One region of the Paenibacillus sp. JNU01 genome, then DNA from elsewhere that is predicted to be linked to it. Evidence: predicted binding sites of a transcription regulator. Region 1 holds the regulator's gene; each other region holds the start of a gene.

Region 1 (8,206 bases):
CGGCATCGTTTGATGGAACGCTGTATCGAAGACCATTACCTGAGGCACACCTGGCATATTTAATTCAGCCGCACGAATCCCCATCATTGCTGCAGGGTTATGAAGTGGAGCCAAGTCGAACAAACGACGAATTTCAGCTTTGGCAGCATCATCTACCAATGCAGATTCTTTAAATGCTTCACCACCGTGAACAACACGGTGTCCAACAGCTTGAATTTCATTTACAGAATCCAGTACACCATTTTCTTTATGAGTCAAAATATCAATGACTTTACGGATTGCTGTTGTATGCTCCAGAATCTCACTAACTTCTGTAACATCCTCACGGCCTGTCGGTTTGTGTGTCAGAATGGAGGAATCCATTCCGATCCGCTCTACCAGACCTTTAGCCAGGACAGATTCGTCAGTCATATTATACAGTTGATATTTGAGCGAGGAACTCCCCGCATTAATTACGAGTACTTTCACAGTCGGTCACCATCCTTGTCGTACTTGAAGAATCCTTCGCCTGTTTTGACACCCAGGTGTCCTGCACGCACCATTTTCTTCAGGACCGTGGAAGGACGATATTTCAATTCTCCGAATTCACGGAACATTCTTTCGAGTGCAGCTTCAACAGAGTCCAATCCGAAACGGTCAGCCATTTCGAGTGGTCCATGTTGGAAGTTGTATCCGATACGCATTGCATCATCGATATCTTCAGCAGATGCAACACCTTCCTGTAATACATGCAACGCTTCGTTAATCAACAGACAGATCAAGCGGGAAGTTACGAATCCAGGTGATTCATAGATCATGACTCCTTTTTTGTCTGCCACTTCTTCAACAAAACGTCTGGTCTCTTCGAATGTTGAATCCGATGTTTTCAGTCCACGAATAATCTCTACAAGATCAACCCGGGATACCGGGTGAATAAAGTGCATACCAATAACACGCTCTGGATATTTGGTCGAGCTTGCAAGCTCGGTCAAACTCAGCGTGGATGTATTACTTGCCAGAATGACATTGCTTGGGCAAACTTGGTCCAGTTGGCTGAATACTGCTTTTTTTGCATCCAGATCCTCTGAAATCGTCTCAATGACCATATCGCAAGTTCCAAGTTCAGCTAAATGAGCTACCTTGGTAATACGGGAAAGAATCAATTTCTTCTCCGCTTTTGTAATCGCCCATTTCTCCAGTTGTTTATCCAGGTTCGTTTCGATCATGTCATAGGCATGATCCAGTTTTTGTGTTGTATGCTCCACGAGAAGCACATCAAGTCCTTTGGCTGCAAGCATTTGGGAAATACCTTGCCCCATCGTACCGCCGCCGACAACTCCTATTTTTTTGAAAAACATGGTTCTGCTCCATCCTTTCGGTTCTCTATTTCTCTATTGTACCCTGTTCGCCGAAAATTACAAATTTCGACCCAACATATAATAATATCTTAGCACGAGTGAAATGTAAAAAAAAATAACCAGCATAAAGAAATTATGCTGGTAAACGGGCACTGTCACGAAATTGACAACGAAATTGTTCGCCGGACAAAACTTCCTCTCGAATCAGGATGTCGAGCGAATTGTCGAAAATTGTCCGTTGCTCTTCAAGTAAGCGCTTCGTCTGTTCCATGAGTTCTTGCAATATTAATTTATTCTCTCGCATGAGCTCTTCGGTGGTAACCATATCCATATTCACAATCCCAAGAGAAGTCAATCCGGAAGCCATCATCGTTTGCACGACATTGGTTGCTTGATCAAAGTCATTGCGCGAACCCGTAGAACGCCCACCGTAATACATTTCCTCTGCAGCAGCTCCTCCAAGTGCAATCATGATCTGCTCTTCAAGAAAACGCTTCGTATAAAGGAACTGTTCCTGTTGCGGGTTATGACGCACATATCCCAGTGCCTGTCCACGCGGACTGAGTGCCACCTGGCTTACACTGCCCGGACGAACAAGTTCAGCCATAATGGCGTGTCCCAATTCATGAATGGCAACCCTTTTCTTCTCTTCCACACTGGACTCACGGTCTGTTTTCTCGCCCATCATGACTTTATCAATAGCCAGAGACAAGTGCCGTTGTTCTATGTGTAACAGCCCATCCCGCATGGCATATATCGCTGCTTCGTTCATCACACTTTCAAGCTGCGCACCGGAGAAACCATACGATTCTTCCGCTGTCTTCTCCAGATTCACTTCCTTCATCAGAGGTTTATTCACCGCATGCAGTTCCAGAATATGCTTTCTACCCTTCTTGTCAGGCAAGTCTACTTGAATATGGCGGTCAAAACGTCCTGGACGTGTCAGGGCGCTATCCAGCATTTCCTTGCGGTTTGTTGCAGCAATAACCAGTATTCTTGGGGTATCGGAAGAATAAATTCCATCCATTTCCGTCAAGAGCTGGTTCAGCGTCTGATCATACTCCCGCTGTTGTCCGCCTTCACGTTTCCCCCCGATGACATCGATCTCATCGATAAATATAATAGCATTTTCTTTATTTTCCTTGGTGGCACGGGTTCTCGCATCCTTGAACAAATCCCGAATTCTGCTGGCACCTACACCAACATACATTTCCACAAACTCACTGCCCGATGCAGCAACGAAAACAGAATCGGTGTAATGCGCAGCCGCTTTGGCCATCAACGTTTTCCCTGTCCCTGGAGGGCCTGTCAGCAAGATCCCTTTTAACGGGCGAATCCCGAACTTGCGAATTTCTTCATGTTTGATGAGAAAGTCCAGTGCTTCACGCAATTCTTGCTTGGCACTGTCCTGACCACCAATTTCTTCAAAAGTAAGCTTGGAAGGACCTTTTTTCTTCCGTTTACGCTCCTGTGCAGCGCCTACGGTAATCCCGCCACGCATTTGCATCATGAACAACAAAGCTCCAACAAACACCGCTGCAATTAGAATCGGAATAATATTAACACCAGTAAAAGCAAGAAAAATAATCAACACAGGGACAAATCCAATGGCAATTTCTTTGGTCCACTTAGGCATTAGGCCACACTCCTATCTGACCGGGCACACGCGGCAGAATAATAAACTTGCTGGCATCTCCGTCTCTGAGACTTACATATACATTGTTGTCATCCATCGCTGTATTTACCTTTATTCCATTCGTAGCCATCTTGGACAATGTTGGTGTGATCTCGGTGTACTGTTTGTTCTCCATCGCCTGAGCCACGGTAAACATCGCATCACCCCACCAGCTTTCCAGTGCTTCACTGGAATGATCTACAACATCCAACTTTAATGAGCGAGTTCCAATCAAGGTCTGTCCTTCTTTGTGAATATATTGTACCAGTCTGCCCAAATCAACATCAGGTTGCAGATCCAGTTTCAATTGTACGTCATTGCGGTTAATAGTTAATTGAACGTCATTGACTCCATCGTACTGGGTAACCATCTTTTCAATCGGATTCTGCAAAGCCACCTGACGATACACAAACCAACCTCCAAACAACACAACGGCTGAAATGACGGCAGTTAAAGCAATAGGCAATACTTTTAGCTTCAAGTGAATTACCCCTCCCAGATTTTGGCCTAACTTACTGGCCTATTGGTATATACGAATATGTGCACATTGACTCCTGCGAGAATTTCGACAGGTTTATTTGTTATGAATGTAACTTTGAGTACATAACTGAGTATATCACATCGTATATACAATTTCGAAGGCGAAAATATGAATAAATTATTAATTTTAACTATTTAAATCAAAACTGTTCACAGGCAACACAAAGAACCGGTTCAGTCGGATATCCGTCTGCCGGTTCTTTCATTTCTACGATTCTCTAGCTAAGTTACTCTATTTGTTCTAGCTGTTCGGGAGTGTGTAAACCAAGTCTACCTGTTCTCCATTGCTAAAACGATAAAACCGATAGTGGTTATGCGTACCGTCTTTATAATACACTTGCCACACATATATTCCATTCACAACTCCGGGCATGATTCGTTTAATCTCACCGGCTGGAACTTCGGAACTAAAGCGATTGCGTATCTGTGCTTCGGACATGCCATTCTGCAGCAGTTCACTGTGTATAGCGTTAGCACCTGTAGCAGGTTGATTATTTGCATCGAATTTAACCCAGACCATAACATCCTGGTTATCCTTGTTTTTGCCGAGCAGGGTCCAGTAGATGTTGTCAGAGCCTTCTTTATCACCCCAGATGTACTTACGCAATTCATCATAAGATGTAATGCCCAGTTGCTCCTGTGCTGCCTGTATGGCGAGCGCTTCTTCCTTACGCTGGTCCTGTGTGACATACACGTAATAACGCTGAAGTCCAAACAGAATCAGAACTAGTGCAAGCAGCGAAATCCATATCCACTTCTTTTTTTTCTTCAAAAGCCGAACTTCCTTTCCCTATGATGCTCCGCAATACAATTAACGAGCAAGCAAACCATCAAATGCCAATTGAGACTCACGCAAAATACGTTCTTCGTCCAGCGTCAGACATTCGCCATGTTTAACCACTTGTTTCCCATCTACCCATACGTGCTCCACATCTTTGGCAGAGGCTGAATAAATCGTATGCGAGATCAGGTCTGTATGTGGGTAGAAGTGTGCCTGTTCAATGTCCAGGGCGATGAAATCAGCCTTCATGCCTACCTGAAGCGCACCGGTATTGTTCAGGAAGATGGATTTAGCACCATATGAAGTTCCGAGTAGTAACGCTTCGCCCGCTGGCACGGCAGTCGGATCACCAGACACACCTTTGTGAATCAATGCAGCCAGTCTCATTTCTTCAAACATATCCAGGTTGTTGTTGCTTGCCGGTCCGTCGGTTCCAAGTGACACGGTAACTCCTGCTTTCAGTAATGCAGGTACCCGCGCAACACCGGAAGCGAGTTTCAGGTTACTTCCCGGGTTATGGGATACAGCCACATCATGGCGGGCCAAAATTTCAATCTCTTCATCATTCAGGTGCACCGCATGTGCTACCAGGGATGGACGGGAGAAAAAGCCCAGTTTCTCCAGATGTGCCACAGGACGCAGTCCATATTCTGTAACGTTCTGCTCCACTTCACGAAGCGTTTCCGACATATGTGTATGCAGAGGAAGGTTAAGATCATTTGCGACCTGTACAAGCTTCTCTATGTAGTCAGGAGGGCATGTATATGGTGCGTGTGGCGAGATTACGGTTGTGATGCGACCATCTGCCTGTCCATTCCACTCACGTGCAAACGCTGCCGACTCCTCCAGCTTCCGCAATTGCTCTTCTTCCGAGCACAGCCCGATTACACCACGTGCAAGTGCTGCTCTAACGCCGGATTGTTCCACAACTTTGGCAACCTGATCCATATGATCATACATGTCCAGGAAAGCTGTAGTTCCGCCTTTCAACATTTCAAGCACGGATAGCGAAGTTCCCCAATATACGTCTTGAGAAGTCATTTTTGCTTCCATCGGCCACATTTTTTCCTGCAACCATACTTGTAACGCAAGATCGTCCCCGTGTCCTCTAAGCAACGACATCGCTGCATGACCATGCGTATTGATCAGACCCGGCAGGAAGAACAATCCTTTTCCATCCACTTTGGTACAATTTTCGTCTCCATCCGGCAATGTCTCACCAATATGCACAATCTTGTCATTCTCGACAACCATGTATCCATGAACCACGTTCCATGTCGTGCCTTCATTAACGGCAAATTTGCCGTTGTGGATTACCCATCTATTTGTTGTCATCTTCCTCGTCGTCCTTTCCAGTCTCCAAGTAATAGGCCAAACTAAGCAGATCCGTTGTAAAGTCAGCATGGTGAATGCGGATATGTGGCGGTGTTTTTAGAATAGTTGGTGCAAAATTAAGAATCGCTTCGATTCCCGACTCAATAAGTTGATCGGCTACATTTTGAGCTTCCGTATCCGGAACTGTAATAATTCCGATGCGGATGTTATCTGTCTTAACCGCTTCCGTTAATTCATTCATTGGTTTTACCGTCAAACTGTTGATTTGACTACCAATCTTCGGTCCATATGCATCGAATACAGCAACAATCTTCATGTTGTCTTTCAGATATGCGTTGTAGTTGGACAAGGCCTGTCCCAGGTTACCAGCACCTACCAAAGCTACATTAATTTGCTGATCAATTTTGAGAATGTGACGAATTTTCTCGATCAAATAGGATACATCATACCCGATCCCTTTTCGACCAAAATCACCGAAGTAAGCCAGGTCTTTTCGAATTTGGGCCGGATTCAGATCCAGCCTCTGTCCAAGCTCTTGAGAAGAAACAGTAGCCACCTCACGCTGATGCAACTCGTTCAAATAGCGCAAGTATACAGGCAGACGTCGTACCACCGCTTCCGAAATTTTATCCGATTTCATTCTTGCTCCCCCTTACCAATGCCACGATAAAATAATAGATGAAAAGATGAGCATTCTGTATAAACTCAAAGATAGACGTGACATTTTATACAGAATGCTCTTTGTAATTTAGGTTATAAGTTCTTACGTGCAACTGCTTTAATCGGATACGGAAATATCTAATAAAGTTTAACGCCAAACGATAGTGTCATGCAATGATATAACGAACAAAGTTAACCATTATTCTTGTTCATTAAGAGGTTTTTCTAACCACTCGGTAATTCGGGGAACCATCTGCTCCGTGAGCATATGCTCCATTTTGGGACCAGGTAATGAATATAAAAAGAATTTGCCATAGTACGCTTCGATCACACGTGTATCATAAACAATGACAATACCTCTGTCCTTCGCTGTTCGCACCAATCGGCCAAATCCTTGCTTGAAACGAATGACCGCTTGCGGCACAGACAGTTTCATGAATGGATTTTTCTTTTGCTCCTGGAGCAATTCACTCTTGGCTTCAACCAACGGATGATTCGGCGGCTGGAAAGGCAGACGCACAATAGCGAGACAGGTCAGTGCTTCTCCCGGGATATCTACACCCTCCCAGAAGCTGCTTGTGCCCAAGAGTACCGTAGCTTTGGCATCCTGGAACCTGCGAGTCAACTTGGAGCGGCTTCCACTATCCACACCTTGACCCAACAACGAGATGTCGTTACCAGACAGTGCCTCCTTCAGCGGATCATAGACCTGTCGCAGCATCTTGTATGAAGTAAACAGAACCATCATGCGTCCACGCGTGGCAATTGCGGTCTCTGCGAGTGATTGCACCAGCATATTAACAAAGTGCGCATCACCCACACTGCCTTTCACACTTGGGAAATCACGCGGAATCACTAGAAGTGCCTGATCACGATAATTAAAAGGTGATGGCAGCATCGACGTTAAAAGCCGATTATTCTCAGAGGCTTCCTGTAAGCCAAGCTGCTCAATCATGAACTGGAATGACTTATCTACAGAGAGCGTAGCCGATGTAAGCACAACACTTTTCTTTTTATCAAAGAACAAATCCTTCAGTTGTGCACTGACATCGACAGGTACGGCGTACAGTTGAAGAGATTTACTGCGGAACTGACCGCTGGCTTCCATCCAGTACACCGTTTTGGCATCATCCATACGCATGAAGAATCGCAGATTCTCCTTCAATGTGGTCAGATCTTTCAGCAGTCCTGTAATGTCCGTAATCAGACTATCCGATTGATAATCATCCTGATCCTCTTTCACCTCAAGCAGCAATTTGTCCCCTTTGCGAACCAAATCGCCCAGAGTCACATAGATCTGGTTCTCCAGATCCTGCAACTCCTGCCATTTCGCAGGTTTCTGAGATGCCTTCAGGCGCAGGGAAAATTGCCCTGTCTCTCCCGGTGAAGCATCACTTCGTTCAGGCAAAAGACCGAACAGGGCATCGCTCATACGATCCCACAGTTCCTTAACCTCAACAGCTAGCGGGAACATCTGATCTACCATGGAGCCCCATTGCACCGAATTTTCATGCCCGGATAACTGCGAACGAAGCATAGGCAATTGTCCATTACGACTGTCTTTGAACAGACGGGTCAGGGTATGAACCAACGTGAAATATTTCATATGCATTCCAAGATGTTTACCCGCTACATCTTCCAGATGATGGGCCTCATCGATCACAAGACTCTCATAGGCTGGCAACAACTGATGTGCTGCTTTGACATCCGTAAACAATTTGGAGTGATTGGTTATTACGATATCAGACAACCCGGCCTCATGTTTGGCGCGATGATAGAAACATTTGCGGAACCATGGGCAGGATCTTCCCAGACAGGACTCGGATTCGCTCTGTACCGTCTCCCAGAAGTCGCCTCCGCGTCCGCTAAGGTTAAGCT
Region 2 (8,206 bases), 940 kb from region 1:
AAGTTATACGAGGATTATGTCACACAGAGCACTGGAACGCGGTATGCAAAAGACGTCCTTTTGCAATTTTTCTCTGAAGACTTTTATCAGCGATTGAATTCTGGAGAGTTCGAGTTGAAGGATGAAAAAGGGAAAGTGAAACTCAGTAACCCAACGGAAGCTGCTTCTAATTTATACGAACTGTACATTATATCTTCGAATATTAAAGGAGAAGGTGATTTCGAATTCGGGCGGTATTTTACGAACAACCAGTTAAAGTGGTATGAGAGCGTTGATAATATCAATGACTTTTATGAAAAAGGTCCATCCTTAACATCCACGGATCTGCCGCAGAATATCATCGCACCCCTGGTCAAAGAATTAATCGTGTCTACCGAACAATCCATTCAGCAGAAGGACACGGCTGGTATATTTCGTTTTGCTCACGCAGAAACCATTATTCCACTATCTTCATTCCTGGATATCGCCGGAGCTAATGTGAGTATCGACCAACCGCAGGACGTGACCGAAAACTGGAATGGCTCAGTCATCTCACCGATGGGAGCAAACATCCAATGGATTTTGTATTCCAATGGTAAGGATGACCTCGTAAAGATGCTTAGAAATGAAGAAGAAATCGCCTTTCCGATCGAAACAAAGACCTACCCATACTATAAATGGGATGATGTGAAGACATATTACCAAAACAAACTGCAGAAGGTAGGCGTGGAACTGGACAGCAGTTTGGAAGATAATATTGAGCTTTTACAGAAGAAGTTCTAGTCGGGGAGAAGATATACGATTATAACAAGATAAAGATAAAGACGAAAAAGATGAAGAAAGCGACTCTCTCTCCATGGAGCTGCTTTCTTTTTTTGCATGTTAACTAAATTGGACAAATAAAAAAATTCAAAACAAAATGTGACCAAATGCCGTCCTTAGGAGTGTTAGAGGTATAAAGGAGGGCATAACAACCATGCAGCGATCAGTGCCCCAGCTGGGCGATCATGTGATGAAAGTCTACGAGACATATGCGGATACGCTGTTCCGAATTGCCATGGTGAACCTTGGCAGACGGGAAGATGCGGAGGAAGCCACTCAGGATACCTTCATCAAACTAATAGAAAAAGCCCCTACATTCAACGATGCAGAGCATCAAAAAGCATGGTTGATTCGGGTCATCACCAATCATTGCAAATCCTTATTAGGCAGAGGCTGGCGCAAACGGGAGGTCAAGCTGGAGGGTGTCGATGCTCTTACCGCGGACAACCCGGAAGATCACGCGCTGATCGAACTCGTGCTGTCACTGCCCCTCAAGTATAGATCGGTGGTTCATCTGTATTATTACGAAGATTATGCAATCCGAGAAATCAGCGAGATTCTGGAGATTAGCGAGTCAGCAGTGAAAATGAGATTAAAACGAGGAAGAGAGCTGTTAAAACTGGAGCTGGAAGGAGAGGAACTGTAATGAAGGAAGAACAATTCAAACAAGACTACAAGAAAGCGGTGAATCATATGAAAACAAACGAGCAAATGAAAAAACGGGTAGAGCAAGCTTTGAATACGCAACATCAGGGGCCAAAACGTCAACGCAAACCACTATATATCGCAGCAAGTGTCGTTATCGCTGCCAGCATTGGATTGGCTGCGCCGAGTGTGTGGCAACAATTCAATGGACCAGCCGCACCAACTCCTCAAGTGGCAGAGGTGACTCCGGGCGCGTCGTTTGATCCGATTGTGATTCCAAAGATGGAATTGCCGGATTCACAGGGTAAAGGCGCGATGGCAGATATGCTGCAATTGGTTGTGTATGGAGGAAACGTCTATACACAGTCCCCAACATTGCTTGAAGGCGCACATGCACTCAACCTGCGTGGCGAGAAGCTTGGCACAACAACTGGCGGCATCCATGAGCTGAGCGGTCAGGATAAATACACAGAACTTGCTTCCAATATTGGCGAAGCAGACATCTATGCGGTGAATGGTTATGATAAGGACTTCCGCATCATGTCTTACACTGAGATCGATGGTCAGGTGTATGCTCAACTATTCGACAAGAACAACGGAATCACCATTGGTACGGGTGCCGACCTGATTGGTAAGCTGCATCTCGAAGGTAACGTTGCCTCGGCACAATGGGAGACTTTTGATAGCTGGAACAACGGAAAGCAGCAGTTTCAGCCGTTAGCAGTGGATGAATCACTGGAAAGCTTCATCTCTGCGTTATCTGCTGCTAAACCAATTGCAACGAGTCCGGAATTGGAAGAGAATCTCTACGGCAAAGAAGATCGCAAGATCATCTATCTCACCTTGGAAGATAAAACACAGGTTCCACTGGTTCTGTTCGGTGAAGGTTTGGTTCGTTACGGTAATGTTCCTGCATTTCTCGAAGTTGAAAAAGGCGCGTTTCAATCCTTCTGGAACAGCTTGGGCGAGTAAGGAGAACACGGAGATACGATTGAATGAAGAAGAGCGAACAGGGCACGAAAGTGCTTTGTTCGCTCTTTAGATTATCGGAGGAGTTGTTTAATTAAAATTTTTGTAATACACCAAATGATCGGTCCACTCATCATTTTCGTGTATGAAACCTTTACGGACACATTCAAATTCCATACCCACGCTTTCAGCTAACTTCACAGAAGGGGTATTATCCAGATTGATATGGGCTTCTATACGGTGGAATTTCAGATGTTCAAATGCAATATGAAGAGCTGCATTCACAGCTTCCTTGCCATACCCTTTTCGCCAATACTGATTATGGAGCGTATATCCGAAGCTTCCCCATTGAAAATCATCTCTTGCCAAGGTCGCAATATCAACCATACCCAGATGTGTGCCATCTTCCTTTCTAAAGATACCAAATACATAAACGGCATCTGTACGCGCTAACTCCTGGTGTCGATCCACCAGATCATGAAACCAATCCAGTGTACATTCACTCATATCCATTTTCCCTTTATCATGGCGGTGCTGGGAGGGCAAGCGTTTTTCAAATTCATTTAACCAATTCTCATAATCGTTTTTCTGTAATGGTCTGATGACTAATCGTTCTGTCTCTGAAATATGATCAAATTTTTCTGCTTTTAATTTCAAAATGACATCTCCTTTGGATTGAATTTTTATTCATGGCATAGCATTGAAATACTCCATAACCACGCTGCGAAACTCTAAAGCGGCTTTTGAAATATACCTGTTTTTATGTGAAAGTAGAGCGATTTCCCGAACGAGTCTATGTTCCTCTACCTGAAGATATCTAATGCGTTCATGCGGGTTTCTGGCTGTGCTTGGTATAAATGCAAGACCGATCTCCGCTTCAACAAGGGCTGTTAATCGTGCAGGCTCATCACCTTCATACACATACTTCGGTACAAAACCAGCGGATTGACATGTAGAATCTACCATATCACGAACACCATAGCCTTGTTTTACCCCAACAAACGACTCGTCCTTAAGCTCGGCTAGTTGAATGCTGCTTCGTTCTGCATATCGATGACCCATAGGAACAGCGACTACGATCGGATCGTCATAAAGTATCTGACATTCGATGTCGTCACCTTGCATCGGAGGGGAGGAGAGACCAAAATCTACCTCGCCCCGATATAGAAGCCTGGACATGTTTTCTAACGAAACCATTTGTACATGAAACTGAATGTCCGGTTGATTTTTGCGAAATTCTCGTAGTATACCTGGCAAAGTACTTGCCGTAGTTACCGCCAATTGCAGTATACCCTGATCTTTGTTGGAGAGGTCAGCGATTTCCCGCTTTCCTTGTTCCAATTCAAATAGGGCTTTTTCAGTTCGCTGAAGAAATGTTCTTCCAAAGTCGTTTAGTCGCAGCTTTCTCCCGATTCGATCAAATAAGGGGACTCCCAGGTCATCCTCTAATCGTTGTATCGTTTTGCTCAGAGAGGATTGCGTAACATGCAGCTTTCCCGCAGCTTCCGTAACATGTTCGCATCGGGCCACCGTCAGGAAATATTTTAGTTGAAGAAGCTCCATTTGCACCATTCCTTCATTCCTTCTAGTTCATCAAATCATAACATACAATGCGTTGGAATAAATGAATACTTTCAAGTAAGATGACAGCAGAAGAAGGAGTGATGCACTGATGAACGTTCGAAATAAAGGATTGATGTTGGCTGTGGGACTCGGAATTATGTTGAATCCGTTGAATTCCTCCATGATTTCGGTGGCAATCTCCAGGCTACAACAAGTGTACCAACTTGGTTTTACAGCTGTTTCGTGGATCATTTTATCATTTTACATTGCCAGTGCTGTTGCTCAACCCGTCATGGGCAAGTGTAGCGATTTGTTCGGCCGCAGGAAGATCTTTCTCACGGGTCTTGTTATTGTTTTTGTATCGTCCATGCTTGCTCCGTGGTCTTCGAGCTTTTCGTGGCTCATCGTATTCCGGATCGTTCAATCGATTGGCACAAGCATGATGGTAGCCGTCGGAATGGCGATTGTAAGAATTAATGTGACTGACAAGCAAGCCACCGCATTGTCTACTTTGGCGATATTCCTCTCCGGAGCAGCTGCCATCGGGCCATTTATTGGTGGAGTATTGATACATTGGTGGGACTGGCACAGCATATTCATCGTTAATATTCCATTTGTCATGGCAAGCTTTGCGTTCGCCTGGAAAACAATTCCGAAGGACGAGTCTTCTCCATCGATCTCTAGTCACATGTCGGTTCGGCAATGGCTTGCATTAATTGATGCATCAGGCATCCTGATGTTTATGGTAGCTTTGGTGACTCTGCTCATCGGATTACTGTCAGTAAATTCTACAGGAGATATTTCTAAATGGCATCTGCTGACAGGAGGGATCGGGTTAATTACACTTGTCATGTTCATCCGGCATGAATTAAAAGCAGCCAAACCATTCATCCCTCTGCGAACGTTTGCCATATATCCCGAGATGACTTGGGTGAATGTACAATACATGCTGGTGAACATCCTGTTTTACGCACTTTTTTTTGGAGTTCCAACGTATTTGAAGCAGGTACGTCATCTCAACGAAGTTCATACAGGAATGAGCATGCTGGCTTTGGGATTATGTTCAGTCATTATTGCTCCGATCGCAGGGCGCTGGATTGACAGATCGGGATCACGGCCAGCTTTAATCGTATCAGCTTGGTTAATGACCATTGGCTCTGTACTCATCGTATTCATGAATGAAACTTCTCCAATCTTTGTTGTCATTGTTGCCTTGGCTTTATTTGGCATAAGTAACGGTCTAAACGCGGTTGGCATGCAAGCAGCTCTGTTCAAAAGCACACCCAAAGAAATGATAGGTGTTTCATCGGGGATTTTTAATACATCACGCTACCTGGGGACCATCATATCATCGTTATTGATTGGTATCGTTATGGGGGATACATTCAATGTGACAGGATTTCAGACGCTTGGAATTATCCTTACGGTATTAGCTGCATCACTGATCATCATGAGCGTACGCCGCGAGGCAGATGCGGTGAGTCCAGAGTAAATAAGCAAGCAAATAAAATAGTGAATCCACGTGCAATACCACGTTTACACCCAATGAATCAATAGCTCTATTGGGTGTATTTTTTGTTTTTCACCAAGTTGTCAGAAAGAGTTGATCCTTTCTTGAACGTTTAGGGTAGAAGACGTGACGTTGATTGAATTAGGTAAAAATAAAGATATAATAATTTTGATTATTAGGTCTCGCATAGCATTTTCTATGCATTTAATATCAGGAATCAACAGGAGTAATCGCAAAGTACATGTGGCAACATATCGTTGTAGCGTACTTTGTGAAAATTTTCTCTTATCCTAAACACACGAATTACAGGAACGTCCTAATCTGATATTAAATGCAACCAGTGAGTAGCAGACCTGATCATAAGCAAATATTTATCACTAAAAATCAACAGATTTTGAAAGGAGGCAACATAAAGAATGGCTATTGATACGGTGTTATGGAGCAGACTGGTGACTGGTTTGACACTCGGATTCCACGTTATTTTTGCAACGCTTGGTGTTGGTGTACCTTTGATGATTGCTATTGCAGAGTTCATCGGTATTCGGAAGAAGGATCACCATTACATACTTATGGCAAAGAGGTGGTCCAGAGGATTTGTCATATCTGTGGCGGTTGGTGTGGTGACAGGTACAGCGATATCGCTGCAATTGGCACTGGTGTGGCCGAATTTCATGAAATTGGCCGGGAATGTTATTGCACTGCCACTATTTATGGAAGTATTCGCGTTCTTTTTTGAAGCGATCTTCTTGGGCATTTATTTGTACACGTGGGATCGGTTCAAAAATCCTTATATCCACTGGTTGCTGACTATACCAGTTGTTGCCGGGGCAGGGATGTCTGCTGTCTTTATCACGACAGTAAATGGATTCATGAACCAGCCTGAAGGCTTTGTCATGGAAGCAGGTCAATTCTTGGCAGTGAATCCTGTACAAGCAATGCTGAATGCGGCGACGTTCTCCAAAGTATTTCATGTATTAAGCTCGGCCTATTTGACAGGAGCTGCTCTGTTAGCTGGAATTGCAGCCTTGGCGATGCTGAGAAAAGGGGTGTCAGCCTACCACAAAAAGGGCCTGAACCTCATGATGGCCGTTGTTCTGGTCTTCAGCTTATTAAACTCCTTAGCCGGAGATGTATCTGCCAAGTTTTTGGCTGAGCATCAACCGGAGAAGCTCGCGGCTGCCGAGTGGCATTTCGAGACGGAAAGCGGCGCGGATCTGATCTTATTAGGATGGCTGAATGCTGAGCATGAAATCATAGGTGCTCTCCATTTGCCGAAAGTGCTCAGCTTTCTTGCCTTTGGAAACTTTAACGCCGAGGTAACCGGGCTGAATGAATTTCCACCCGATGAGCATCCGCCGTTACTTGTGCATTACTTGTTTGATCTGATGGCTGGAATCGGTTTCGCACTGCTTGCGATCTCTTCTCTGTATTTCCTGTTTGTGTTCTGGAAGAAACGCAACCAGTTTAACAAGTGGATGCTACGCATGGTTGCACTCAGTGCACCGCTTGCATTTCTGGCCGTTGAGATGGGCTGGTTCTATGCAGAGATCGGGCGGCAGCCCTGGATCATCCGAGGTTATATGCGCGTAGAAGAGGCCGCCACTTCGTCACCGAGTGTACGAATTTTATTTTTCGTCTTCTTGCTTCTGTACATCGTGCTTGGCGTCATCTGTGTGCTCGTGCTGAGACGTTTGTTCAATAACAATCCTGCTGAGCTTGAGATGGAGAAATGGTTGAAAGAGAAGCATGATCAATCAGCCAAGGGAGGGGAGCAGGCCTGATGAGTTATGAATTAATTGGTATATCGGTACTCTGGCTGTTCTTGTATGGCTATCTTATTGTAGCTTCGATTGATTTTGGAGCAGGTTTTTTCGCCTTTTATGCACGCCTGACCAAGCAGGATCATCTGATTAATCGGCTGATTTCCCGGTATCTATCACCGGTGTGGGAGATCACCAACGTATTTTTTGTCTTTTTCTATATTGGCATCGTCGGGTTTTTCCCGGATACCGCTTATTATTATGGCTCCGCGCTGCTTGTCCCGGGAAGTATTGCCGTCATTCTGCTTGCTATTCGGGGGTCGTTTTATGCTTTTGAGAATTACGGTTCCAAAAATAACATTATATATTTGTTTTTATACGGAGCTACGGGTTTGCTTATCCCGGCATCGTTGTCAGTGGCACTGACACTGTCTGAAGGTGGCTTTATTCTAAAGCAGGGGGAGACGGTTTCCCTGGATTATTGGGCGCTGTTCACCAATCCGTTATCGTGGAGCATCGTTGGACTCGCCATCGTATCCGTATTGTTCATTAGCGGATCATTTCTTACATTTTACGCTTCTCGGGCAGAGGATCATGCGGCATTAAAACTGATGCGTAACTATGCTCTGTTCTGGAGTACACCGACCATTATTCTCGCGCTGACTGCATTTATCTATTTGGGTCAACACAATGAGCGTCATTTTCAAAACATGATGGATTTATGGTGGCTGCTGGCGCTATCCGTTGCATTTTTCATGATTGCCATGTGGCTGTTATATAACGGTCGCCGTTACGGATTAGCTTTTATTTTCATTATGCTGCAATTTTTCACAGCCTTTTTCGCTTACGGCATTGGGCAGTATCCTTATATTCTTGATCCATATATCACGATTCAGAGCAGTGCCACACCGCCAGCAATGGGTTTTGCGCTAGTGGTTGTGTTTATCGGTGGGCTGTG
Region 3 (8,206 bases), 590 kb from region 1:
ATCCGCAGCGAAGATGGTACCATCCGATGCACGAAAGACAGCAAGCTGACGGTTCTGAATCTCAACGACTCTTCCGATTCGCGGCAGGAATTCTTCAACTACTCCGGCAGGGAAGTAGGTGGCTGATTGTTTTGTCGTCATCTTAAACCACTCCTTTTATCTATTTAACGTTCTGATCGTGTTGATCATGCGGGATTGCTTATGGACGAGCCGATACTTCGATGCCGTGGAACATTTTGCTTTGGCCTTCCTCATTGCGAATCGCTTTTTGCCAAGGTTCTTCGACATGTTCAAGTGCGAATTCAATCCGCTCCATCAATGCTTTACGTTCTTCGAGATTATCGACGACAACCGAACGAATATGCTCCAGACCCATGCGTTCCACCCACTCCGAAGTCCGTTCCAGATAGTTACCTGTTTCGCGGTAATATTGCATGATAGCTCCGCACAGTTCAATCAACTCTTCATCCGTTTTCACTTTGCACAGGGAATCAGCCAGTCTTGCTTTAATACCGCCGTTACCGCCGATGAATATTTCCCAGCCGCCGTCGTTACCAACAATACCGATATCTTTGGTACATGCCTCTGCACAGTTCCGTGGACAACCGTTGACGGCATATTTAAACTTGGCTGGCAGATCGAGGCGTTCAAATTTACGTTCGATGCGAGCGCCCATGGCCATGGAATCCTGTGTACCGAATCGGCAGAATTGGGAGCCGACACATGTTTTGACTGTGCGCAGCGATTTGGCGTATGCATAACCTGATGGCATATCGAGTTCAGCCCAAACTTTGGTCAGGTCTTCTTTTTTGACACCAATCAAGTCGAGGCGCTGGCCGCCGGTAACTTTGACTGCTTTCACATCATATTTGACTGAAACGTCAGCAATGCGTTTGAGATCCTCTGGTGTAGTCACCCCGCCATACATCCGCGGTACGACCGTATACGTTCCATCCTTTTGAATATTGGCGTTCATGCGTTCGTTAACAAAGCGTGATTCCTTCTCGTCTTCATGCGTGTCCGGTGCAATCATGCCAAGATAATAGTTGATTGCCGGGCGACATTTGGAACAACCTTCAGGCTGACTCCATCCGAGTACATTCATGACTTCTTTGGTCGTTTGTAATCCTTTTGCACGAATCTCGGCTACAATCTCATCCCGTCCCATGGAAGTACATCCGCATATGCCCTGTTTGGCTCCACTGCTGAAGCTGTCTCCAAGCACATATTGCAGAATCTGTTCCACAACCGGCTTACATCCACCGCAAGAGCGTGTTGCACCCGTACAGGCTTTGATTTCATCTACAGTAGTGAGGCCCTGGTTGGTAATGACATCAACAATCGTTCCTTTAGTGACCCCGTTACATCCGCAGACGATTTCGTCTTCCGGCATCGTTTCAACAGAGGTTGTTTTCTTATGACCGCCGCAACCTGTACCCATGAGTGAGCTATACAGTTCTTCAGTCATTTCAGTCTGATGTTTGATTAACTTCTGCAATTCGGCAGAATCCGTAATGTCACCGAATAGAACAGCACCAACCATTTTATTATCGCGGAGCAGAATTTTTTTGTAGGTCCGTTTCCAGTCGTCTTTATGCGAAATGACGGTGTGCTCCGGACTGTCGATGAATTCACCAGTTGAAAAGACGTCCACACCCGAAATTTTCAATTTCGTTGATACTACAGAGCCTTCATACGGAGCGGTCTCCACACCGCAGATATGTTTCGCGAGAATCATGCCTTGCTCGAACAATGGGGCAACGAGGCCGTAGCATACCCCTCGGTGCTCTGTACATTCCCCAACCGAATAGACATTCTCAAGGGAAGTCTGCATGTAGTCATTCACAACAATACCCCGGTTCACTTCCATACCGCTTTCACGGGCTACAGCTGTATTCGGTTTGATCCCTACAGCCATGACCACGAAGTCAACATTCAGTACGGAATCATCGGCAAAACGAATGCCTTCAACCCGTTCACCGCCAAGCAGTTCGGAAGTCTGTGCGCCCATTTTGAACCGGATACCCTGACGCTCCAATTCTGCCTTTAACATGGCTGAAGCTTGCGGATCAAGCTGACGCTCCATCAGATCTTCCATCAGATGTACTACGGTAACCTCCATGCCAAGTTGTACCAGACCTTTGGCCGCTTCAAGACCCAGCAGTCCGCCCCCGATCACGGCCGCTCGTTTGTACTGTTTAGCAGCGTCGAGCATGACGTTACAATCGGCGATATCACGGAAACCAACGACACCTTCTTTGTCATGCCCCGGTACGGGGAGAATGAAGGAGTTGGAGCCTGTTGCAATGATAATTTTGTCATAAGGAAAGCGAGTTCCATCCTCCGTAATGACCTCAAGTGTATCCGAATCAATTCGGGCTACAGTTGTTCCAGTATGGAGTGTAATACCATAATCTTCATACCAGTGGAGATCATTCAGCACGATGTCATCCAGTGTTTTACTGCCTTCCAGTACATATGACAACATAATGCGGTTGTAGTTAGGATAGGGCTCTGTGCCAAAAACGGTAATATCAAATCGCGTAGTTAATTTCAAAATTTGTTCGACGGTACTGATTCCTGCCATACCGTTACCAATGATAACGAGTTTCTCTTTTTTTCCGTTCATGTGTGTATGCCTCCTTGAATAGACGCTGTACATTACCTGCAATTTTAGTGGTTTATATTTGAAATTATACAAGGTGTTGACGATAATTTATGTGATTTAATTCACTAATAAAGATAGAAGAGTCATAAATTTAATAGTGTGAGCCCCATCACAGAAAGTGATATTTATTTTTATATAAATAAGAAATACGAACTATTGTTCTTGTTTTGGTTTCGTTGTACTATCAAAAGTGGGCTATGTATGTTCCCTATTTCTTCGAAAGGACGTTTTTGCATCATGATGGGAAGATCCCACCTGATTATCGGGACAGGCGTTTCGCTATCTGTACTTCAATTGGCTGGTATGCCGGTGACTGCACCCGCAGTTACGGTTGCTCTGATTGGTTCGTTATTGCCTGACATCGATGAGCCGAATTCGCTGCTGGTATCGAGAGCCTTGCCTAACAGTCTCATCAGGCTGTTACAGACCGTTCTTTTGCCGACAGCTGTGTTTGTGTACTTCTATGTTCATGCCAAACCATGGAACCTGCTGCTTGCAATTCTCATTGCACTCGTGTCATTCCTGCCTTCGCGTTCTCTTCGCAAAGTGTTGATGTTCACCATTGGACTCGGCCTGGTGTTCTACGGCCACGCATTTGCTCCGTGGAATCTGATTGCAGGCAGCCTGCTTATGCTGTGCACCACACTAACGCATAGGGGGTTGACGCATACCTTGTATGGAACTGCGGTCTGGGCTGGTTTACTTTACAGCACCTCGCAACAGCAGGGGCCGGAAATCTGGGTAGCAGGAGGTACGGCGTATGCCATGCACCTGTTGGCCGATTCATTAACCAATCGTGGCATTCGTCCGTTACCACCGCTCAAGTGGCGCATACGAGCCAATCTGATGAGCACAGGAACCAAACATGGAGCCGTTGTAGAGAATGTCTGCATTGTGCTTACCCTTATTTTGGCGTGGTTTGCGTTCTCGCCATTATTTCTGTAATGATACATAAAATGCCAGTCCGGTGAATCGGATTGGCATTTTGATGTGTTCATTTTCTCCAGATGCTGCGATTTTTACTGTTAGGACTTACAATAAGATCAGGTTGAAGTAGGTGAGCCAGTGAGTGTTCCGATGTCAGTAGAGCCATAAACAAATAAAACAACAAGAATAAGCACAATTAACAGTTCGGCAAACCCGGTTCCGTCAAACTCGGACATGATGTCCACCTCATTTCTTGGCGATTAGGAATTGATTCTCTGTTGAAATGCCTGTATAACATCATTCAGCGTCATATCGCCGCCGGTTTCATCCAGGAATTGTACCAGTTTGTCTGAATTGGAGGGTGTGACCTTTCGAAGTGTTTTATATTGACCAACCAATTCCACAACCAATGTAGCCTCACGAAACAACGTGACAGCATCCACTCTCAACTTTCCGCTCACCAATAGCGCTGCTACAATCAATTCGAGATTTTTTCCCTTGAGGTTTCCATTAAGGAGGGTATTAGCAGCGTTTGGTTTTTTGTTAGAACCTTTATTCGATTTTCCGTTTCTTCCCACTGCCATAACAGGTCCCCCACTGGTTGGTGTTTGGTTATTGATCTTCCATTATCGTATATCTTATGTGGCATTCTCCATAATGTTCGACCTATTAATCTAGTTGATTAAACAAAAAAAGAGACATCCCGGTCTGACGGGACATCTCTTTCAGGCATAATTATTTAAGTGTTTTCCATGTAACTGAACTACGCGTTATCAATAATGGTATTCATCGTTGTCCGATCAAGACCTTTAACGAGTTTTACAATCAATTCTTTGGCCGCATCGTAGTCATCCGTATGAATGATTGAAGAAGAGGTATGGATATAACGTGCACAGATCCCTATCACTGTTGAGGGCACACCGATGCCGCTCAGGTGAACTTGACCTGCATCAGTACCGCCTGGTGAGATGAAATACTGCATTTTGATCTGATTCGATGAAGCCGTATCTTGAACATATTCCACCATTCCGCGATGAGTGAACATACCCGGGTCAAAAATACGAAGTAATGCTCCTTCTCCGATATGTCCAAATGACTGTTTGTCACCTGTCATATCATTCGCCGCGCTACAGTCAAGCGCGAAGAAGATATCAGGCTGAATCAGATTGGCCGCCGTACGTGCACCGCGAAGCCCCAGTTCTTCCTGAACCGTTGCACCAGCATAAAGTGTGTTTGGCAGTTTTTCCTTGTGTAACGCTTCAACCAGTTCAAGTGCAAGACCTACGCCGTAACGATTATCCCACGCTTTGGCCATGATTTTTTTCGGGTTCGCCATCGGCGTGAATTCACAGATTGGCACAATCTGCATCCCTGGATGAATGCCCCAGGATTCTGCTTCGGCACGGTTGTCTGCTCCAATATCGAGATACATGGAATTCAAATCAACAGGTTTGTTCCGCTGGGACTCGTCCAGCAAGTGTGTAGGTGTGGAACCTACAACTCCGGTAATCCGACGATCAGGTGTGATGATTTCCAATCGTTGAGAAAGTACAGCCTGACTCCACCATCCACCCAGTGGACGGAATTTGATCATACCTGTTTCGGTAATGCCCGTAGTCATGAAACCAACTTCGTCAAAGTGTCCGGCAACCATAACTTTAGGACCGGATTCCTCTCCCCGTAAAACACCAAATAGACTCCCTAGGCGATCCTGGACGAACTCATCCGTATAAGCGGAAAGCTGCTCTTTCATCCAGCCGCGAAGCTCACGTTCAAAACCGGATGCGGAGGGAAACTCCGTCAACGTGCGAAACATATCCATCGTTTTTTCATTCATGTGTCAACAACTCCTCTGTTGGTATGTATTTCAGGTCACAGTAGAACGGCTACCCGCCTGTTGTCCTTTTAGATGTAGTTCAAAATCAGACTTTTTTGAACACGCATCTGATTATGCGGAGGACTTGTTATTTAACCACTGGTCACATTACAGTATGAACCTTGCGCAAGTGATTGTCCATGTTTATGTCACGTATTTAAGGCATGTTTTGGGCGCTTGTCTTACCCATGTTTCATGGTTTTATCCGCGGTAGCCGCAGACCTGGAGCTACTTCAATGAATATGAATATACAGAGGGGATGTCATCATTTTGTGAAGTTTATATACTCAATATTTCCTTGTCTCATATAGGAAGGAGCTAACTATCCAATGAAGCCTCCGGAAGAGGGCACGGAAAAAGTACTGTTCATCGTTCTTTTTATCTTGCTCGTGATTGTTCTTCTTTATTTATAGAACGGATCTATGAGCCTTCAAATCCGGCGGATCTCCAACCTGTTTCCACCGTATGATCTTGTTGGAAACATATGCTGTCTGTCGCCGGATACATAACCTTCCGATGATTAACAAACACTGAATATAAGATTATACACATTGGCATTCAGCCGTAGCTTTGAACCATTTTGACATAGAGGAGGTCTTGCATCTTGCCAGCTCAATCTGCATCAGGAAGCGAAAAAAAAACGTCGTCCCTGTCCATGGATGAAAAGGAGTACAAAAAAGTTGCGAAAAAACATGAACCGCCTCGTCCAATCCTAAAGAACTGCCTCAAGGCATTTCTGGTTGGAGGTACCGTCTGCTTGATAGGACAGGCCATTCAAGAGGCTTTCATGGCCGGTTTCGACATGACATCGAAGGAAGCTTCCAATCCTACGGTGGCGGTCATGATTCTCATATCCGTTATTCTGACTTGTCTTGGGGTATACGATAAAATGGCTCAATGGGCAGGGGCAGGAACGGCTGTGCCGGTAACCGGATTTGCCAATTCCATGTGCTCTGCTGCACTTGAACATCGTGCTGAAGGGTTGGTACTTGGGGTTGGGGCCAACATGTTCAAACTTGCTGGTTCCGTTATCGTGTTTGGTGTCGTGGCAGCATTTGTTGTAGGCATCGTGTACGCCTTTTTGGGATTTGGAGGTGGACACCTGTGAAGCGATTGGGTCGCCAAACGTGGCAATTTGAGAATCGTCCGCGAATTATCGGCAAGGCGGCAGTAGTAGGACCAGATGAAGGCAAAGGTCCCTTGTCATCAGATTTTGATTACATCTATGACAACCTTGAGATCGGTGAGAAGACGTGGGAGAAGGGAGAACGCAAACTGCTCGAACAGGCCTCCCAACTCGCTTTGATTAATGCAAATATCACCAAGGAAGAGCTACACTTTTTTGTTGGTGGAGATCTGATGAATCAGATTATCAGCAGTTCATTTTCAGCGAGAAAATTGGGTGTGCCTTACCTTGGTGTCTTCGGAGCTTGTTCAACTTCTATGGAAACGTTGGCGCTGGCATCCATGATTGTGGACTCGGGAGCTGGCGATTATGTCCTTGCAGGTACGGTCAGTCACAACTGCACGGTTGAGAAGCAATTTCGTTATCCAACGGAGTATGGCTCTCAGAAGCCGCCTTATGCGCAATATACCGTTACGGGTTCAGGGTGTGGTGTGGTGTCCCGTACGGGTGATGGTCCAGTAGTGACCAAGGCTACCATTGGTAGGATCATGGATTTGGGAATCAAAGATCCCTTCAACATGGGTTCAGCGATGGCACCGGCAGCCGCCGACACCCTGATCTCTCATTTCAGGGATACAGGACTGGAGCCTGGTTATTACGATCTTATTGTGACCGGGGATCTGGCTTCTGTCGGTCTGCCGATTACCAAAGAGCTTTTGCAAAAAGAAGGTCTCCCCATGGAACAGACGGTATTCAATGATTGCGGATTGATGATCTATGATCGGGAGAAACAGCCTTATGTTGTTGCAGGAGGAAGTGGCTGCGGATGTTCTGCCACGGTAACCTACGGTCACATTTTGAATCGGATGCAGAAGGGTGATCTCAAACGGGTACTCGTTGTGGCTACGGGTGCACTCTTGTCACCGCTCTCGTATCAGCAGGGTGAAACTATTCCTTGTATCGCACATGCCGTAGCTATAGAGAAGGAGGGTTAATGGAATGCAGTTCTTGTGGGCATTTATCGTTGGCGGTTTGATCTGTGTTGTAGGACAGCTTCTAATGGATGGTGTCAAACTTACACCGGCACATACCATGAGTACACTTGTTGTGGCAGGTGCGGTTGCGGATGCACTCGGTCTTTATGATCCGTTGGTTAAGTTTGCAGGTGCAGGTGCTTCTGTTCCTATAACAAGTTTCGGTAACTCCTTGGTACATGGAGCATTGACTGAACTTGAGAAAGAGGGTTGGATCGGAGTGATCACCGGGATCTTTGATCTGACAGCGGCGGGAATATCGTCAGCGATCATCTTTTCTTTTTTGGCGGCATTGGTGGTTCGTCCAAAAGGCTAACTTCATATGACAAATTCACTTGAACCTGATTTTGATTCACCAAAGGCTTCGGATTACTTCTATCCGGGCCTTTTTTGTCGTATTCATGCGTGAACTGCGGTGAATCTGACGGGTTGGAAACAAATTGTGAGTTCCTTCGAGTGTACTCACGCCCGTGGATCATGTACAATAAAAGGAAATCTGTATGCTTTTTTAGGAGGTTAGACCACATGCCTGTGCGCAAAGAGTCGATCCAAATCATATCCGCAGTTCGTTCTAA
Region 4 (8,206 bases), 240 kb from region 1:
TGATTACCAGTTTCGATATTCGCGGAGCTTCGGATCTGCCACGTATTGAAATCTACGGTACAGAAGGTACGCTTAGCGTACCGGACCCCAACTATTTTAACGGGGAAGTGAAGGTTCGCAGATACGGTCAAGACACTTGGGAGACAGTCAAACCAGTCTTCGAAAGTGGACAAAACGAACGAGGCATCGGCGTAACCGAAATGGTTGAATCCATTCGTGCCGGACGCGAACACAAAGCCAGTGGCAAGCTCGCTTATCACGTACTGGAAGCTATGCATTCATTCCAGCGTTCTTCACTTGAAGGCAAGCACATACATCTGGAGAGCAGCTATGACGCTTTTGCAGTAACTCGCACAGTTCAAACTGAGATTGAAAGCGTGGAATCGCTCTAGTATGAGTAACAAGTGTTAACGCTTGATGCCCATACGAATGATGAAGAATAACCAGTATTCTTACGTTCAATTTCAGGATAGAAACACTCTCGATTTTCCACACTAAGCAAACAGGCATATGATTCTGAGCGGTAAATGTATACAGTTCAATTTTCATGAATTCAGCAATTATTCGATATCTAATCCAGGGAGGAATCGCACTTGAAACTCGGCGTATTTTTGGTACTATTCGGAGGACGTAAATTGGAGGATGCTCTTGATTATGTAGCATCCAAGGGATTAAAAGCAGTAGAGATCGGAACAGGCGGACATCCAGGCAATGCACATTGTAAGCCGGATGAATTGTTAAGCAATCCTACGGCACTTAAAAACTTCAAAAATGCAGTGGAGTCACGTGGTTTGACAATTAGTGCACTGAGCTGTCACGGTAACCCGCTTCATCCGCAAAAGGATATTGCGAAGGGATTCCACGATGATTTTGTTAAAACGGTAGAACTGGCTGAGAAGCTGGAAGTGCCTGTAGTGAATACATTCTCCGGTTGTCCGGGAGACCATGAGGATGCCAAGTATCCGAACTGGCCTGTTGCACCATGGCCGAATGATTTCCAGGAGGTCCTGAAGTGGCAGTGGGAGAACAAAGTGATCCCGTATTGGACAGAGTGGGGTAAATTTGCAGCAGATCGTAACGTAAAAGTCGGATTGGAGCTGCACGGTGGATTCTCCGTTCATACACCAGCAACCTTGCTGAGACTGCGTGAGGCAGCAGGTGAAGTAATCGGAGCCAATCTGGACCCAAGTCACATGTGGTGGCAAGGTATTGATCCGGTTCAGGCCATTCACATCTTGGGCCGTGAAGGAGCCATCCATCACTTCCATGCCAAAGATACAACAATTGATCCGGTAAACGTGAACAAACACGGTGTAACGGATATGCAGGACTATACGAATATGCTGGATCGCGCTTGGCAGTTCCGCTCGGTCGGTTATGGACATGATAACAAGACATGGGCAGATATTATTAGTGCCTTGCGTCTGGTCGGTTATGATTACGTAGTAAGTATTGAACACGAGGACGGTCTGATGTCGGTTGAAGAAGGATTCTCTAAAGCCGTACAAAATCTCCAGCAAGTATTGATTGAAGAACCGCTGGGCGATATGTGGTGGGTTTAGAGCTACACTAGGGGGAAATTGAATATGATCAACGTCACCATTTGGAATGAATTTGTCCATGAGAAAATTCACGATGAAGTAAGGGAAGTCTACCCGGATGGTCTGCATCGAGCACTGGCTGACGGACTTGGCGGCGAAGGCTTTGCTATTCGTACGGCTACACTGGATCAGCCTGAACACGGTTTGACTGATGAAGTGCTGAATTCCACAGATGTGCTTATATGGTGGGGACATATGGCACATGATCGTGTAAGCGATGAGATCTCACAGAAAGTTGCACAGCGAGTGCTGAACGGGATGGGAATGATTGTGCTCCATTCAGGTCATTTCTCCAAACCATTCAAAGCGCTGATGGGAACCAGCTGCGATCTGAAATGGCGTGTAGCTGACGAGCAGGAAATTGTGTGGTGTGTTAATCCATCTCATCCGATTGCAGATGGCATTGAAGGCAAGATTGTATTGGAAAAAGAAGAGATGTACGGTGAATTCTTCGATATTCCAGTACCGGATGAACTGGTGTTTGTAAGTAACTTCCAGGGTGGGGAAGTATTCCGGAGCGGATGTACGTTCCGGCGTGGTGAAGGTAAAATCTTTTATTTCCGACCAGGTCATGAGACGTATCCGACCTATTACAAACCGGAAATATTGCGAGTAATCAGTAACGCAGTAAAATGGGCATATCCTGCCCGCAGCTTTAAGCCGGAATTTGGCAAGAGCGAACCTGTAAGACCATTTGGTGGCGTGCTGGTTTAATTCACAATTTCTTTATTCCTAGAAAGGAATCAAAAAATCTGGGATAACATATCCATACCAAGGAACCCTTCTGCAAGTCGATGATGACTGTGGCAGTTGGGTTCCTTTTGGGTAAGATAGTATTATGGGGAAGTTATACGATATTTCCCATGGTTACGAGACGGGCTGTAAGGTATACTGGGATATAACAAGTAATACTTCTAAAATTTAAACTTTTTAGGGGCAGACGTTTTCTTTAATGCTTAAATATGTTATTATGAAATATACTAACAAAATGTAAGTTGAGTGATCTCTAAAGAGGTGATTAATGTGGAAGGTCAAGACTTGCGGATGTGTCCGCGTTTTGAGACGGCGTTTTCCTTTTTGGGCAAGCGCTGGAATGGTCTAATTATTCAAACGTTGATGAGTGGTTCGAAGCGATTCAAGGATATCTCCAATCTGATTCCATCCATGAGTGATAAGATGTTATCCGAACGGATGAAAGATCTGGAGGGTGAAGGTATTCTGGTTCGTCACGTCTATCCTGAGACGCCGGTTCGTATTGAATATGAACTGACGGATAAAGGTAGAGCGCTCCAGCCTGTCATGAATCAAATTCAAGACTGGGCTGAGAAGTGGGTTGACTAACGTCTAAGCAACATCACCCACTTTCGTTGCATGAATGACTTAGACTCCTGATTTCTGTGGAAATCAGGGGTTTTTGTCTTAAAAATAACGTGGATCGGCGTTTTTCTCTTGGGCGTTGCACATGTTGTCATGAGTTGTAGTATAATCTATAGAAAATGGCCACAGACGGCCGGAGCGAAGGAGGCCCACTTGTCATGAGAGAAGAAAGCTTATCCCGTGAAGTACGCTACGGCAAGAAAGATATTGCAGAACTTGAGAGCGCATCCATTCAGGTCCATCTAATATACAAAAAAGCTGCAGAGTTATTTAAGCGCACAGCATACTCCCGTTCGGTTAAAGATGATCTAACCGAAGTGAATACACATTCTGTGAACAGCGATGGCCCGAGATTAGCTCCGGCTGTGCTGCAAAAATGGATTCAAACGTCCAGGGGCTGGAAGTGTATCGGATGTGAACTGAGACAACCTGATTTAACGATGTCTCAGATGGAAGAAACAATCGATGAAAAGCAGTTGCTTCTGGATATCGGAGAAGGTCGGTTGGTTCACGCAGAAATGCTGATTCAGGCGGTTGTCTGGTCTCAATATGAGAAGATTCGAATGTTTGCACCTTGGCTTGGGGATGACGCCTTCTATAGCGTTCAGGAACTGGATGTCATTGCCCGTTATATTGTGCCTACCTATTTCTCTGAACGGCCTTTGCATGAGCAAGGCAAGGTGTTCAAGATACATCAACAATATGGGCAGATTCCGTTATATCAGGAGTATGTAGACGCACCTTCATGTTGCGTGCAGGTGGACGGAGGATTGCTTGAAGGGCGATTGCTGACAGGTGTATATGTGTCTGAAGAACAGTTCTTCGGACTTAATCCATATCTGAAAGATGGAGATGGAGGACGGACATACATGCAGGCTAGTGTCCAGTAACAGAAGAACCAATGAAATCGAGAAAATGATTCAGATTGGAGAGCCTGTGTGCAGGCTCTCTTTCTTGTACAAGCCTTATTTGGAGAGGCACTCCCTTAAAAGTAACGGCTTTGACACTTTTTTTTGCTGAAGGTTGTGCCATAATAGAGGTTATGGACAACAGGGTGAATGATTTTACGCAGGGTGGTGTTACCTACATGATGAAGAAAATCCCCGGTTACATAGGTGTATGTTTGCTCTTACTGGCGATCTTGGCTGGTTGTAGTGAGACACAGCCTTCTGAACAGCCAATTGTCAAAGAGACAGAAACAGCGAATACGATTACAGTGGCTGTAGATGGCAGTACGTTTTTGCCTGATGCAACCAAGTCCATTAAGCGAGATTTTAGCGAAGGTTTGACACTCAAAAAGGCATTACTCAATAGCGGACTGGTTGATTTTACGGCAGATGGCAAACGGATTCAATCCGTTGGTGAAGTTTCTCTGGATTCTTCGCTTAGCTGGGCTGTCAAATTGAATGGCAAGGACATTGAACAGGAAGATTGGGACATGGAGCTTCATGCCAAAGATGAAGTGATCATTTACGTGAAAGCCGCTGACAGTGGGGGGGATGGCGTTGCATATCAGACAACGTTACTCAAGGTGAGCGGTGGAAACATTATGCCAACCCTCAATCGTCAATATGCCGGAGTCTACGTTCAAGAGTGTACCGTTCGCGATGTGTTGAAGTCCAGCGGAATTGTAAGAATGTCAGAGAATAACAAATTCGTCGTTTCGGTCGAGAATGTCACACCCCGCATGAATGAGCGGTGGGTCATTATGGTGAATGACAAAGAACTAATGGAAAATGGTTTGGACATGAAATTGAATCCACGTGATGCGGTGAAGCTTGAATTGACCAATGCATCCTAAGCATACCAAGAAGCCCAATCTCTATTTAGGAGAACTGGGCTTTTTTCATTAAAATTAAAGCAACATTCGATTAGCATAGTCAATTATTAAATACGACAGATCTCGTTCGGGCAAAGTTCACAGTGACAGATCCCTTGCAGCATCTTCAGATCTTTGATGACGATCATGCCATTGTCATATTCGATCGCATCTTTCTTGCGCAGATCGCTTAACATGCGGTTTACACTTTCACGGGTAGCTCCAATCATATTGGACAGGTCCGTGTGGGTAATTTTTTTATGAATAATGACATGCTCTCCATGAGGCTCACCATACGAATTCGACAATCGAATGAGGGTGGAGCAAAGCGCACCTGGTTTGCCATATAACATGAGATCCCGGAACTTCGTCTGTGTCAACCGGTGGTGGATGCCCATCCATTTCATAAAGTCGATCGCGAAGTCACAATGTTGGCAGATTAGCATCTCCAGGTCCTTATGCTCCAGTACACCGATCTCACTATCCTCCAGTACTTCCGCTGAGAAGGTGTGTTTCGAGCCAAAGAAGGGATCAGCCTGACCAATCATATCACCGGACTGATACATGTACATGATTAGTTCCTTGCCTTCATCCGTGGATTTGGTGATCTGGGCACGGCCCCGTTTCATATAATAAAGTTTGTCAGAGACGTCTCCTTCCCAGTACAGATGTGTACCTTCCGGATAGGTTCTATCTTTCATGGTAACCAGCAGATGGTTGAAATTCGCTTCCGAGAAACAGTTCGTATTGCCGCGTTTTTCCAGTACAGTTGTTAGTTCTAACATAAGTCTATCTCCCCTTTGTGTCCGTCGGATGGACTCCTGTAGCTTGCAGTAGCCTCCGAGGTTTGCCGCAAACCGTTGCCGTCCTGATCAGGGTCATCTCGGCCGGGAGGAAGGACGGTACAAATTGCGGTGGTTCAATTTTTAAGTTCAGTATATACCTAATCTTACCGTTTGAGGGGGAAGGAAAGGGGGCAAAAATGACGAAATTTCAAACATTGTGATTAAATTCACTTTTATTGGAGAGCATGATTTTTACAGCCCTATACTTTAAATAGGAAGTGAAAATGGTTGGATGAAGGACACTACAAAACTTAAATAAAATTTGTTATACTTTGTGAAAAAAATCACATAATTAAGTTTATGGTCATGTTACGATGTGAATGTAAAGAAGAGAGACAAACCAATACGAACCTTTAGGAGGATGAGGGAGATGGCTGTAAAGAACGAAGTCGCCCCAGCAAAAGAACCGACAGCAGGTCAGTATATTCAAACGTTAATCGACAAAGCGAATAAAGCACACGCCGCATTCATGAAGATGGATCAGATGCAGATTGACCGGATTGTGCAAGCGATGGCGCTTGCGGGTTTGGATAAACACATGATGCTCGCAAAGATGGCCGTAGAAGAAACAGGCCGCGGAGTATATGAGGATAAAATCACCAAAAATATATTTGCAACAGAATATGTGTACCACAGCATCAAGTATGACAAAACCGTAGGTGTAATTGAAGATAATGAGTATGAGAGCTTCCAGAAAATCGCGGAGCCGGTCGGTATTATTATGGGGATTACACCCGTCACGAATCCAACATCAACGACGATGTTTAAAGCACTGATCTCCATTAAGACGCGTAACCCGATCATTTTCGGTTTCCACCCATCTGCACAGAATTGTAGCCGCGAAGCTGCCAAAATCCTGCGCGATGCAGCGGTGAAGCATGGTGCTCCAGCGGATTGTATCCAATGGATTGATGATCCTTCCATGGATCGTACAAACGAACTGATGAATCACAATGATGTGGCTCTCATTCTGGCAACAGGCGGATCCGGCATGGTACGTGCAGCGTACAGCTGTGGTAAACCCGCACTGGGCGTAGGACCGGGTAACGTTCCTTGCTTTATCGAGAAAAGCGCGGATATCAATCAGGCAGTGACGGATTTGATCCTGTCCAAGTCCTTCGACAACGGTATGATCTGTGCTTCCGAGCAAGCGGTCATCATTGAAGAACCGATCTTTGATCAAGTGAAGAAAAAAATGATCGCGAATGGCTGTTACTTTGTTAACAAAGATGAAGCAGCAAAATTGACAGCAGGTGCAATTAACGCCGAGAAATGTGCAGTGAATCCGGCGATTGTGGGTCAATCTGCGGTGAGCATTGCGAAGTTGTGCGGTATTGAAGTTCCTGCAGGCACCAAAATTCTTGTAGCCGAGATTGAAGGGGTAGGTACCAAATTCCCATTGTCGGCAGAGAAATTAAGTCCGGTACTGGCTTGTTACAAAGTTAAAACGGCAGCAGAGGGAATTGAACGTGCAGCAGAAGTGGTTGCTTTTGGCGGTATGGGGCACTCCTCGGTGATCCACTCCACGAATGAAGAAGTGATTGGCAAATTCGCAGATCGTCTGCAAACTGGACGGATCATTGTGAATTCACCATCTACACATGGTGCCATCGGGGATATCTACAACACGAATATGCCATCATTGACACTGGGATGCGGATCATATGGACGTAACTCGACTTCTTCCAACGTAACCGCTGTGAACTTAATCAATGTGAAAAGGGTGGCTCGCCGTACCGTGAATATGCAATGGTTCAAAGTGCCGAACAAAGTCTACTTCGAAAAAGGGGCAACGCAGTATCTTGCCAAAATGCCTGACATCACACGTGTGGCGATTATTACGGATGCCATGATGGTGAAACTGGGATATGTTGAAAAGGTAGAACATTATCTGCGTCAACGCCAAATGCCAGTAGCAATCGAAGTATTCTCCGATGTAGAGCCAGATCCATCCACAACAACGGTAGATCGTGGAACCGAAATGATGCGCCGCTTCCAGCCAGACTGCATTATCGCACTCGGCGGGGGATCACCGATGGATGCTGCGAAAGCCATGTGGTTGTTCTATGAATATCCGGACACGGACTTTAACGATCTGAAACAAAAATTCATGGATATCCGCAAACGGATCTACAAATATCCACGTCTCGGCGTAAAAGCGAAATTTGTAGCGATTCCAACGACATCCGGTACAGGTTCTGAAGTAACATCGTTCGCGGTTATCACAGATAAAAATCAAGGGAATACTAAATATCCATTGGCCGACTATGAGCTGACACCAGACGTAGCGATTGTCGATCCGGAATTCGTATACTCTCTGCCTAGAACAGCCGTTGCAGATACAGGTATGGACGTACTGACTCATGCGATTGAAGCTTATGTGTCTGTCATGGCGAATGATTACACGGATGGCCTTGCGATCAAAGCGATTCAACTGGTATTCCAATACCTGGAGCAATCGGCACTGCAAGGTGATAAACTGGCACGTGAGAAAATGCATAATGCCTCCACCATTGCCGGTATGGCTTTTGCCAACGCATTCCTGGGCATTAACCACAGCTTGG

The links. Region 1 encodes Rex, which represses fermentation and respiration genes when NADH is low (regulators of the CRP and FNR family bind a similar motif). Its sites were predicted from a motif close to TTGTGAAATATTTCACAA; they were not measured.
Region 2: a site for Rex is predicted at 5,758-5,775, ahead of NLBNIHML_RS01975 (cytochrome ubiquinol oxidase subunit I). Genes of this name have one in related genera too.
Region 3: a site for Rex is predicted at 2,719-2,736, ahead of nirB (nitrite reductase large subunit NirB). Genes of this name have one in related genera too.
Region 4: a site for Rex is predicted at 5,915-5,932, ahead of adhE (bifunctional acetaldehyde-CoA/alcohol dehydrogenase). Genes of this name have one in related genera too.

What each region holds. Positions count from the first base shown of each region.
Region 1 covers NZ_CP169723.1:1,429,037-1,437,242, forward strand. Annotated here, with positions in the region: gene NLBNIHML_RS05955 (acetate/propionate family kinase) at 1-468, opposite strand, end outside; gene NLBNIHML_RS05960 (3-hydroxyacyl-CoA dehydrogenase family protein) at 465-1,337, opposite strand; gene NLBNIHML_RS05965 (AAA family ATPase) at 1,471-2,973, opposite strand; gene NLBNIHML_RS05970 (hypothetical protein) at 2,966-3,493, opposite strand; gene NLBNIHML_RS05975 (DUF5590 domain-containing protein) at 3,794-4,324, opposite strand; gene NLBNIHML_RS05980 (amidohydrolase) at 4,364-5,668, opposite strand; gene NLBNIHML_RS05985 (redox-sensing transcriptional repressor Rex) at 5,655-6,308, opposite strand; gene dinG (ATP-dependent DNA helicase DinG) at 6,528-8,206, opposite strand, start outside.
Region 2 covers NZ_CP169723.1:484,382-492,587, forward strand. Annotated here, with positions in the region: gene NLBNIHML_RS01945 (histidine-type phosphatase) at 1-762, shown strand, start outside; gene NLBNIHML_RS01950 (RNA polymerase sigma factor) at 956-1,447, shown strand; gene NLBNIHML_RS01955 (hypothetical protein) at 1,447-2,418, shown strand; gene NLBNIHML_RS01960 (GNAT family N-acetyltransferase) at 2,506-3,072, opposite strand; gene NLBNIHML_RS01965 (LysR family transcriptional regulator) at 3,103-3,978, opposite strand; gene NLBNIHML_RS01970 (MFS transporter) at 4,088-5,470, shown strand; gene NLBNIHML_RS01975 (cytochrome ubiquinol oxidase subunit I) at 5,905-7,269, shown strand; gene NLBNIHML_RS01980 (cytochrome d ubiquinol oxidase subunit II) at 7,269-8,206, shown strand, end outside.
Region 3 covers NZ_CP169723.1:2,022,011-2,030,216, reverse strand. Annotated here, with positions in the region: gene nirD (nitrite reductase small subunit NirD) at 1-141, opposite strand, end outside; gene nirB (nitrite reductase large subunit NirB) at 200-2,629, opposite strand; gene NLBNIHML_RS08785 (metal-dependent hydrolase) at 2,906-3,613, shown strand; gene NLBNIHML_RS08780 (hypothetical protein) at 3,856-4,179, opposite strand; gene NLBNIHML_RS08775 (M42 family metallopeptidase) at 4,359-5,432, opposite strand; gene spoVAC (stage V sporulation protein AC) at 6,076-6,579, shown strand; gene spoVAD (stage V sporulation protein AD) at 6,576-7,592, shown strand; gene spoVAE (stage V sporulation protein AE) at 7,597-7,947, shown strand; gene NLBNIHML_RS08755 (AAA family ATPase) at 8,157-8,206, shown strand, end outside.
Region 4 covers NZ_CP169723.1:1,665,088-1,673,293, reverse strand. Annotated here, with positions in the region: gene NLBNIHML_RS07150 (Gfo/Idh/MocA family protein) at 1-392, shown strand, start outside; gene NLBNIHML_RS07145 (sugar phosphate isomerase/epimerase family protein) at 594-1,562, shown strand; gene NLBNIHML_RS07140 (ThuA domain-containing protein) at 1,587-2,315, shown strand; gene NLBNIHML_RS07135 (winged helix-turn-helix transcriptional regulator) at 2,646-2,942, shown strand; gene NLBNIHML_RS07130 (hypothetical protein) at 3,137-3,868, shown strand; gene NLBNIHML_RS07125 (hypothetical protein) at 4,066-4,779, shown strand; gene NLBNIHML_RS07120 (Crp/Fnr family transcriptional regulator) at 4,866-5,582, opposite strand; gene adhE (bifunctional acetaldehyde-CoA/alcohol dehydrogenase) at 6,013-8,206, shown strand, end outside.